DNA from 2 places in the Trinickia violacea genome. Region 1 is predicted to be linked to the other one. Evidence: riboswitches for the same ligand, from Rfam matches in the RefSeq annotation. Region 1 holds a riboswitch; the other holds the start of a gene.
What was found. A riboswitch is a leader RNA that binds a small molecule or an ion and turns the genes downstream of it on or off. The one in region 1 is predicted to bind ZMP and ZTP.

Region 1 (4,597 bases):
CGGCAACGAGACGCGCCTCGCGGGAGCCGCTGCCCGCTTGCTCCCAGATGGCGCAGACGTAGGCGTGCAGGTCGTCGGCAGAGAGGCGCAGCTCGGCTTGGCCGGTCGTGGGGGTATCGGTCATCGGCAATCGTGGCTTGGGTAACGGTTAGACGTTCGCCTTCGGCTGCATGGCGCACGCGCGTGGCTCAAGGGGCTCAAGGCGCGGCGGCAATCACTTGCGCGACGGCGGCCGTCAGCTTCTTCGCGTACGGCACGTGCAGGAATTCGTTCGGCCCGTGCGCATTCGACTTCGGCCCGAGCACCCCGCACACCATGAATTGCGACTTCGGGAAACCGGCTTGCAGCACGTTCATCAGCGGAATCGTGCCGCCCTGGCCGATGTACGCGCAATTGGCGCCGTAATGGGCTTGCGACGCGGCGTCGAGCGCCGTTTGCAGCCACGGCGCCAGGTCCGGCGCGCTCCAGCCGTTCGCGGCGCCCGGGTCGGACTTGAATGTCACCTTCGCGTTGTACGGCGGATCGAGTTCCAGCAGCGCCTTCAAGTCGGCGACGGCCGTGGCGGCGTCGACGAGCGGCGGCACGCGCAGCGACAGCTTGAAGGCGGTACGCGGACGCAGCACGTTGCCCGCGCTCGAGAGCGGCGGCAAGCCCTGCGCGCCGGTCACCGACAGGGACGGCCGCCACGTCGAGTTCAACAGCGCCTCGCAGGCGTCGGTCGTGGTGGGCAGCACCGGCTTGCCGTCCTGGCCGCAGGCGAACGGCACGGTCTTCCAGACGCTGTCGCCGAGGATGCCCGCCGTCACCTCGGCTTCGCGCAGACGATTCGCCGGAATCGCGCAGTGAAAAGCGCTCGGCAGCAGATTGCCGGTCCCGGCATCCTCGAGACGCGCAAACAGTTGCCGCATGATGCGGAAGCTCGATGGCGCGATGCCGCCATAGCCGCCCGAGTGAATCCCTTCGTCGAGCACTTCGACTTCGAGGTCGCCGGAGACGAGCCCGCGCAGCGACGTCGTCAGCCACAGCTGATCGTAGTTGCCGGCGCCCGAATCGAGGCAGACGACGAGGCCGACGGTGCCGAGCCGGTCGCGCAGCGCGTCGACGTACGGCAGCAGATCGTAGCTGCCCGACTCTTCGCACGTTTCGATCAGCCCGACGCAACGCGGCCGCTCGACGCCCTGCGCATCGAGCGCGGCCAGTGCGCTGATGCTCGCGTAAATCGCATAGCCGTCGTCGGCGCCGCCGCGGCCGTACAGCTTGCCGTCCTCGAATTTCGGCTGCCACGGGCCGAGGTCGTTGCGCCAGCCGTCGAATTCCGGCTGTTTGTCGAGGTGGCCGTACAGCACGATCGTCTCGGTGCTGCCCGAGCGCGTGGCGGGCGACTCGAAGAAGATCACCGGCGTGCGGCCCGGGATCCGCACGACTTCGAGCTTCAACCCGCGCACGGGCTGCGACTCGGCCCATTGCGCCGCGTCCGTCACGACCCGCTCGATGAAGCCGTTGCGCGACCAGTCCGCATCGAAAGCGGGACTCTTCGCGGGGACGGCGATGTAGTCGGTCAGCGCGGGAACGATTTCGTCGTTCCATTTGCGATCGACGAACGCGACGAGCGCGTCTTGATCGAGTTGGATGGAGTGCTGGGTCGTGTCGGCGGAGGTCATGTTCGATTGTCCGATCGGTCGGTCAAAACGCACATGATAGACCTGATCGGGGCCGCGCTTGCTGCCTGCTTAGCGCCAGCTTGCGCATTGCCGATGGAGCAGCGCAGCATGCCCGCCTTAGTTCCGCTGCACGAAACTGTCGATCGCGCGACAATCGGTATACAGCATCCTTTGGAGAACCTGACATGCAAGGCGGAATCGTCGCTCAAACCGTCGAGTTGGTGATTGCGCTTGCCGTTTACTTCCTGCCGGCAATCATCGCCGACCGGCGCAAACGTCACGATATCCTCGTCCTCGCGCTCTTCAACGCCTGCCTCGGGTGGACCGTCGTCGGCTGGATCATCGCGCTCTTCTGGGCCCTCCAGCCGAATCCTCCGGCCGATGTCGCCGACGATGTCAACAAAAAGCGCCGCCTCATCAGCCTCAGCACGTTTTCCAAGGGGCTCGCCGAACGCGTGCAGGCACGGGCGGCGAAGCGCGACCGGGCGCGTAATTGAGTGGGGCGGCCTACCGCGCGCCGGGCTGCCGGGGGGCGGCCTACCGCGCGCCGGACTGCCGGGTGGCGGCCAACCGCGGGCCGGCCTGCCGCGTTCGAGCCACTAGACAATCGCCCTGCCGCCCTACCGCCCGCCTCAACACCATCCCAAAAAGCATGCAATAATCGCCGGGCTCGCGTAACTGGCGCTTAAAGATGGATCACCATCAGGAAACGCGAAGCGTATTGCCGCCGCGCGCCTGGGCACGTCCTGACCCATTGACTCGTCTCACTGGAGTGCTTGCGATGCCCGACTTTCCCCGTCTCGCCGCGTTCGGCCTGATTGCCCTCGGCATGGTGCTCACGCCCGGCCCGAACATGATCTACCTGATTTCCCGCTCGATCTGCCAGGGCCGCGCCGCCGGCCTGATCTCGCTTGCCGGTGTCGCCCTCGGTTTTGTCTTTTATATGCTGTGTGCCGCATTCGGTATTACGGTGCTCGTGCTCGCCGTGCCGTATGCGTATGACGCGCTACGTTTCGGCGGCGCGCTCTATCTGCTGTATCTCGCCTGGCAAGCCGTCAAACCCGGCGGACGCTCGCCGTTCGAAGTGCGCGATCTGCCCAAGGACAGCCCGCGCAAGCTGTTCGCGATGGGGCTCGCCACCAATCTGCTGAATCCGAAGGCGGCGGTGCTGTACTTGTCGCTGCTGCCGCAATTCATCGATCCCGCGCACGGCAGCGTGCTCAGGCAATCGCTCGCACTGGGGACGACGCAAATCGTCATCAGCATCTGCGTCAATGCGACGATCGCGATCATGGCGGGCTCGATCGCGGCGTTTCTCGGCGACCGACCCGCCTGGATCAAGGTCCAGCGCTGGCTGATGGGTACGGTGCTCGCGGGGCTCGCGCTGCGGATGGCGACTGAAGCGCGGCGTTGATGCCCTAGCGCGGCGTTGATGCCCTAGCCGGATGGCGCGCTTGAGGATGTCCATGCCGCGGGGCACGCGCGTCGTCGAACGCGGTGACGGCGCGTTGCATGCACCCGTTGGTATACAAGATGCAGCCCTTTGTGTTCGGTATACATATAGTGTCTAGTCGCCGCCTGCCGCTGACCGTGCTTCTCGCACCTCGGCAAATATAGGCAGCCTCAGATTGGCCGACGCGCGATAAGTCCAAGCGAGGTCGTTGCGGTGCGCAAGCGTGGTGCGATCGAGCAGCACGTCGATGGCGGTCGATGCGATGGCGTAGGCCAGTTGGTCGCCTGGACATGCATGGATGCCGTGGCCGAACCCGAATACGCGGCAATCGTCCCGATCGAGCAGGAATTCATGCGGTCGCGCATTCGCGGCCGGATCGCGGTTCGCCGCCGCGAGAAGCACGAGAATCGCCGCGCCGGCTTCGACCCGCTCGCCGCAGACCGTGGTTTCGGTCGCAGCAAAGCGCCGCGTGTTTTGCACCGAGGCATCGAAACGGCTCGTCTCGCGAATCAAATCGGCAAGCTTGCGCGGCGTGCGCCGCACCTCGTCTTCCACTCCCGCCTGCGTCATCAGCGCGACGACGGCGTTGCCGATCAGGCCGGCGGTCGCGTCGTAGGTTTGCGACAGCAGGCCAACGAGGTTCGCGATCAACGCATCGGCGTCGTCCCAACCGGTGGACTGCGCTTCACGCTGCACGAGGGCAACGAGTGATGCACCTTCCATCGACGTCGCGTCCGGCAAACGGCCGCCGCGGACATCATTGCCGGCGGCGGCATCCGCCACCAGCGTCTTGACGCACTGCACGAGCCTAAGCGCGGCGTCGTTCGCACAAGCAAGCTGCTCTGGCGTGCTCAAAGCCGAAAGACAGGCGACGAAATCGGCCATCCATGCGGCGACCTCGGGCAACACGTCATCGGCAAATCCAAGCAGCGACGCGACGACCTGCACCGGCATTTCAAATAACCATGCCGACACATCGCCTGGCCGTCGCAAATCACGCTCGGAACGTTCGGCGATGCGGCGCGCCCGCAGCGTCACGATTTGCAAATCGAGACTGCCGAGCGCACGCCGCAAGGCGAGCTTAGGCGCCCGATGAGCCGCGCCATCGTTCATGCGAGCGAGCCGTGCAAACACTTCGCCCGACGGCGCACCCGCAATCGCTTTCGGCACAGGCTCGGCTGCGGGCCTCACCTGCAACTCGGGATGCTCGAGCACCTCGGTGACCGCAGCCGCACTCGACGCCACCCATAACCGCAGCCGCGGCTCGAACACGAAGGGCGAACGAGCCGCAAGCTCGGCGTAATAAGGGTAGGGATTGGCGTGAACGACCGCGCGGATAGGATCGATTGAGTTCATGCCGGGCAGTATGTCAGCCGGACGATGCTCAACGTTTCAGTCTGAAGCGAAGTGTGCGCGCGCATGCCGCGGGTCCAGCCACGCGGATGCAGGGACGCTTCGGCGGCACTAGAAGACCGCCGAAGCG
Region 2 (4,597 bases), on a different replicon from region 1:
TCGTCGCGCCAGGCTTCTTGCGTGAAGTCGACCGACGCCCGTCCGATCCGCTCGATGCGGCTCGCGATGGTGACGACATCGTCGAGGCGGGCCGGCGCGTGATAGTCGAGCGCGGTGCTCCGGACGACGAAAACCACGCCGTCCTCGTCGGCAAGCCGGCACTGGTCGACGCCGCACGCGCGCAGCCACTCGGTGCGCGCGCGCTCGAAATACTTCAGGTAGTTCGCGTAGAAGACGATGCCGCCTGCGTCGGTATCTTCGTAATACACGCGGATCGGCCACGTGAAGCCGATTTCCGCCCCAGAACGGCTGGTGGTCAGTTTCATGACCCGGCATTTTACCGGAACGCGCGAGCGCGTCTCAAAACTCTGGGCATCCTCCTTGCGAAGCCCGTCAGCTCCGGTGCACCGAGAGTCCCGCGAACGATTGAGCAACCGGCATCAGCTCGATCGTGTTGATGTTGACATGCTTGGGTCGCGTCGCGATCCAGTAGATCGAGTCGGCGATGTCCTCGGGGCTCAGCGGCTCCACGTTGTCGTAGAACCTCGCGGCTTTCTCGTCGTCGCCCTTGAAGCGCACGTTCGAGAACTCGGTGCCCCCGCACAGGCCCGGCTCGATATCGGTCACGCGCAGCGCGGTGCCCGCGAGGTCCGCGCGCAGGTTCAGGCTGAACTGCCGGACGAAAGCCTTGGTCGCGCCGTAGACGTTGCCGCCTGCGTACGGGTAGCTCCCGGCCGTCGAGCCCAAATTGACGATATGACCGCGATTGCGCTCGACCATGCCCGGCAGGAGCGCGCGGGTGACGGTGACGAGACCGGTGCAGTTGGTCTCGATCATCGTGTGCCAGTCGTCGAGATTGGCGCGCTGGGCCGGTTCGAGCCCAAGCGCGAGGCCGGCGTTGTTGACGAGCACGTCGATAGCGGCGAAGTCCTTCGGCAGCGCTGCCGGCACGGCTTCGACGGCGGCGCGATCGCGCACGTCGAGTTCGAACGGCAGAAGGGCGTCGCCGAGTTCGGCGGCGAGCGCGTCGAGACGGTCTTTGCGGCGCGCGGTGGCGACAACGCGATGGCCCCCGCTGACGAATGCGCGGGCGATGGCGGCGCCGAAGCCGGCGGAGGCGCCTGTGACAAACACGATCATTGCTGGTCCCTGGTCGGGTCGATGGATGGGAAAAACGGAAGCTAGAGAGCCTACTTCCATTGCGATTTCGCGGCAAGAATGGCCTTTGGCCGATGGTGTGGCAAAGCCGCGGTCCGGCTCTCGTGCGCGTTCGCAAACGATTACGCTTGGCGGCGATGCGCGAAGTGCCCGGCGAAGCCCCGGCGGACGGCGCCATTCGGACGTTTTGCGGCATCTGCCGCAGGGCCTGAAATTGGCTGCGAAGCCCGCCGGGCGGGGGCTTCGCGCGATGGTTCGAACCGGATGCGTCATGCGGTTGCCTATTCAATGAGGTTCCAATAAACTAACGCGCTCATCCCTGCGTGACTGGCGATAGCACCCCATCGGGGTCAAGGTGGAGCCACCCACCGTGAAGCGCAGGGTGCCGTTTTGCCGTTCGCCTGGGCAGCCGTGAGTCGCGCATCGTCGATTGCGCCGCTGCTGGCTGCCGCGCCCCGCGTAACGGATCCTCATGACTTCATCCGCCACGTCAGGGCTGGCCCAGCCGCCAGCAGCGCAGCGTACGATCGGTACGTTTCCGCGCACGCTCCGGTCAACCTGCACACACTTTACGGAACCCGTATGTTTGACAGAGCCCAAAGCACCATCGCCAACGTCGATCCAGAAATCTGGAAAGCGATCCAACAGGAAAACCACCGTCAGGAAGAGCACATCGAACTGATCGCGTCGGAAAACTACACGAGCCCCGCCGTGATGGCCGCTCAGGGCTCGCAGCTCACGAACAAGTACGCCGAAGGCTACCCGGGCAAGCGCTATTACGGCGGTTGCGAATATGTCGACGTCGTCGAGCAGCTCGCAATCGACCGCGTGAAGGAGCTCTTCGGCGCGGAAGCCGCCAACGTGCAGCCGAATTCGGGCTCGCAGGCCAACCAGGGCGTGTTCTTCGCGATGTTGAAGCCGGGTGACACGATCATGGGCATGAGCCTCGCCCACGGCGGCCACCTGACGCACGGCTCGCCCGTAAACATGTCGGGCAAGTGGTTCAACGTCGTCAGCTACGGTCTGAACGAAGCCGAAGACATCGACTACGACGCCGCCGAAAAGCTCGCGCAGGAACACAAGCCGAAGCTGATCGTCGGGGGCGCGTCGGCATTCGCGCTGCGCATCGATTTCGAGCGCCTCGCGAAGATCGCGAAGTCGGTCGGCGCGTACCTGATGGTCGACATGGCGCACTACGCGGGCCTGATCGCCGCGGGCGTCTATCCGAACCCGGTACCGCACGCCGATTTCGTCACGACGACCACCCATAAGAGCCTGCGCGGCCCGCGCGGCGGCGTGATCCTGATGAAAGCCGAGTACGAGAAGCCGATCAATTCGGCGATCTTCCCGGGCATCCAGGGCGGTCCGCTCATGCACGTGATCGCCGCCAAGGCTGTCGCGTTCAAGGAAGCACTGTCGCCGGAATTCAAGGCGTACCAGCAGCAAGTCGTCGACAACGCCCGTGTGCTGGCGGAAACGCTCGTGAAGCGCGGCCTGCGCATCGTGTCGGGCCGCACGGAAAGCCACGTGATGCTCGTCGACCTGCGCGCGAAGCACATCACGGGCAAGGCGGCGGAAGCGGCACTCGGCGCGGCGCACATCACCGTCAACAAGAACGCGATTCCGAACGATCCGGAAAAGCCGTTCGTCACGAGCGGCATTCGCCTCGGCTCGCCGGCGATGACGACGCGCGGCTTCGGCGTGAAGGAAGCCGAGCAAGTGGGCAACCTGATCGCCGACGTGCTCGACAACCCGGAAGACGCCGCCACGATCGAACGTGTGCGCGGGCAAGTCGCCGAGCTGACGAAGCGTTTCCCGGTCTACCGCTGATCGCCTATGCGCTGCCCCTTTTGCCGGCATGACGATACGCAAGTGGTGGATTCGCGCGTATCCGAGGACGGCGCCGCGATTCGGCGGCGCCGCCGCTGTTCGGCCTGCGACAAACGTTTTACGACGTACGAGCGGGTCGAGCTGGCATTGCCGGCGGTCGTCAAGAAGGACGGCAGCCGCACCGAATTCGACCGCCGCAAGATCGCCGCGAGCATGCAACTGGCGCTGCGAAAGCGCCCGGTGGCAGCCGATGCGATCGACGCGGCGGTCGCCCGCATCGAGTATCAGTTGCTTGGTAGCGGCGAGCGCGAGGTCAAGAGTGATCGCCTCGGTGAACTCGTGATGAGCGAGTTGCGACAGCTCGATACCATCGCCTACGTGCGTTTTGCTTCTGTCTACCGGCAATTCGAAGATGTCTCCGAGTTCGCTGACATCATCGAAGAGGCCCGCCGCGCCGCAGCGCCGGCCAAATCGTCGCGCAAGCGCTGATTCTTCATATCGCTTCATCGCATTTCCTGCCTGCTTTTTCGCTGTGACACACGATTCTTGCGTGTGATCGCGCTCGCGCGCCACTAGGCCGAATGGCCGATTGTGGCGTCCCGGCGTTGCCGCTAGATTCGTCGTGTGCGGACAGCTGGGAAATTTCGGAATGCAAAGCAAAATCGTGTCGAGAGCGGGGCCGCGTGGGAGCTGCTGCAAGGGTTTCACGCTCGTGGAATTGTTGGTCGTGGCCGTGCTCGTTGCGCTTTTTGCCGTGATGGCGATGCCGTCTTTCATCGCTTGGCGAATGCGGGATCAAGTCGATGCGCGGGCAAGGGTGCTCGTGTCCAGTTTGACCTACGCGCGCAGCGAAGCGATCCGGCGCGGCGTGCGCGTTACGCTTTGCCGGATCGATGCGGCGCGCCGTTGTCTAGCGGCGCGAACTCCATGCGACGACGGTGCGCTCGATTGGTCGTGCGGATGGGCGGTGATGGCCGACGCGCGCGTTGCACCTTCCATTTTGCGCATGCAGTCGCGCATGGCGGCGGTTGCCATTCAGGGAAGCGCTGCTGAGATCGCTTTTACTCCGCCTGCAGGACAGGTGATCGGCGGTTTCCGGAGTCTCGAGGTGGCGCCGCGCGAGGTCGGAGCCAGCACGCGCGGCGACGGCTGGCGACGCTGCATCCGCATCGCCGCGGGCGGGCGCGCCAGGCTCACCGAAGGCCGTTGCGGGAGCGCGGCATGAAAGTGCGGTCGTGGCGTAAAGGGCAGGGCGGAACGCTGCTCGAAGTGTTGGTCGCGGTCGCGCTGATGGCAGTTAGCGCGCTTGGCGTGATTTCCGTGCAGTTATCGATGGCGCGCGGTGAAACCGTGGTGGCGATGCGCGAGCGCGCTGCGCTGATCGCGGACTCGATGGCCGAAGCGGCGCGCGGTACGACGTCGGAGGCCATAGCGCTTGAGCGATGGCGCGCGCAAGCCGCGAGCGTGTTGCCGAGTGCCGATGTGAGCGTCCGTGAGCAGGGCGGCGGCCTAGCTCTGTCCACGGTGGTCTGGGCGGCCTGGCGGCATGACGCACGAGTGCCTGTCCATCGGCCGGCGGGGTGTGGTGACGTGGCGGCAGCCGCTTCCG

Region 2: linked by a shared signal. The riboswitch ahead of glyA (serine hydroxymethyltransferase) and the one ahead of FAZ95_RS33515 (LysE family translocator) in region 1 are both predicted to bind ZMP and ZTP.

The regions. Positions count from the first base shown of each region.
Region 1 is NZ_CP040078.1:2,549,042-2,553,638, forward strand. It holds gene FAZ95_RS33500 (malate/lactate/ureidoglycolate dehydrogenase) at 1-124, opposite strand, end outside; gene FAZ95_RS33505 (M20 family metallopeptidase) at 198-1,661, opposite strand; gene FAZ95_RS33510 (superinfection immunity protein) at 1,847-2,158, shown strand; ZMP/ZTP riboswitch at 2,326-2,409, shown strand; gene FAZ95_RS33515 (LysE family translocator) at 2,443-3,075, shown strand; gene FAZ95_RS33520 (cytochrome P450) at 3,229-4,470, opposite strand.
Region 2 is NZ_CP040077.1:3,994,110-3,998,706, reverse strand. It holds gene ybgC (tol-pal system-associated acyl-CoA thioesterase) at 1-326, opposite strand, end outside; gene ydfG (bifunctional NADP-dependent 3-hydroxy acid dehydrogenase/3-hydroxypropionate dehydrogenase YdfG) at 394-1,140, opposite strand; ZMP/ZTP riboswitch at 1,472-1,572, shown strand; gene glyA (serine hydroxymethyltransferase) at 1,741-2,988, shown strand; gene nrdR (transcriptional regulator NrdR) at 2,995-3,477, shown strand; gene FAZ95_RS18230 (GspH/FimT family pseudopilin) at 3,638-4,213, shown strand; gene FAZ95_RS18225 (type IV pilus modification PilV family protein) at 4,210-4,597, shown strand, end outside.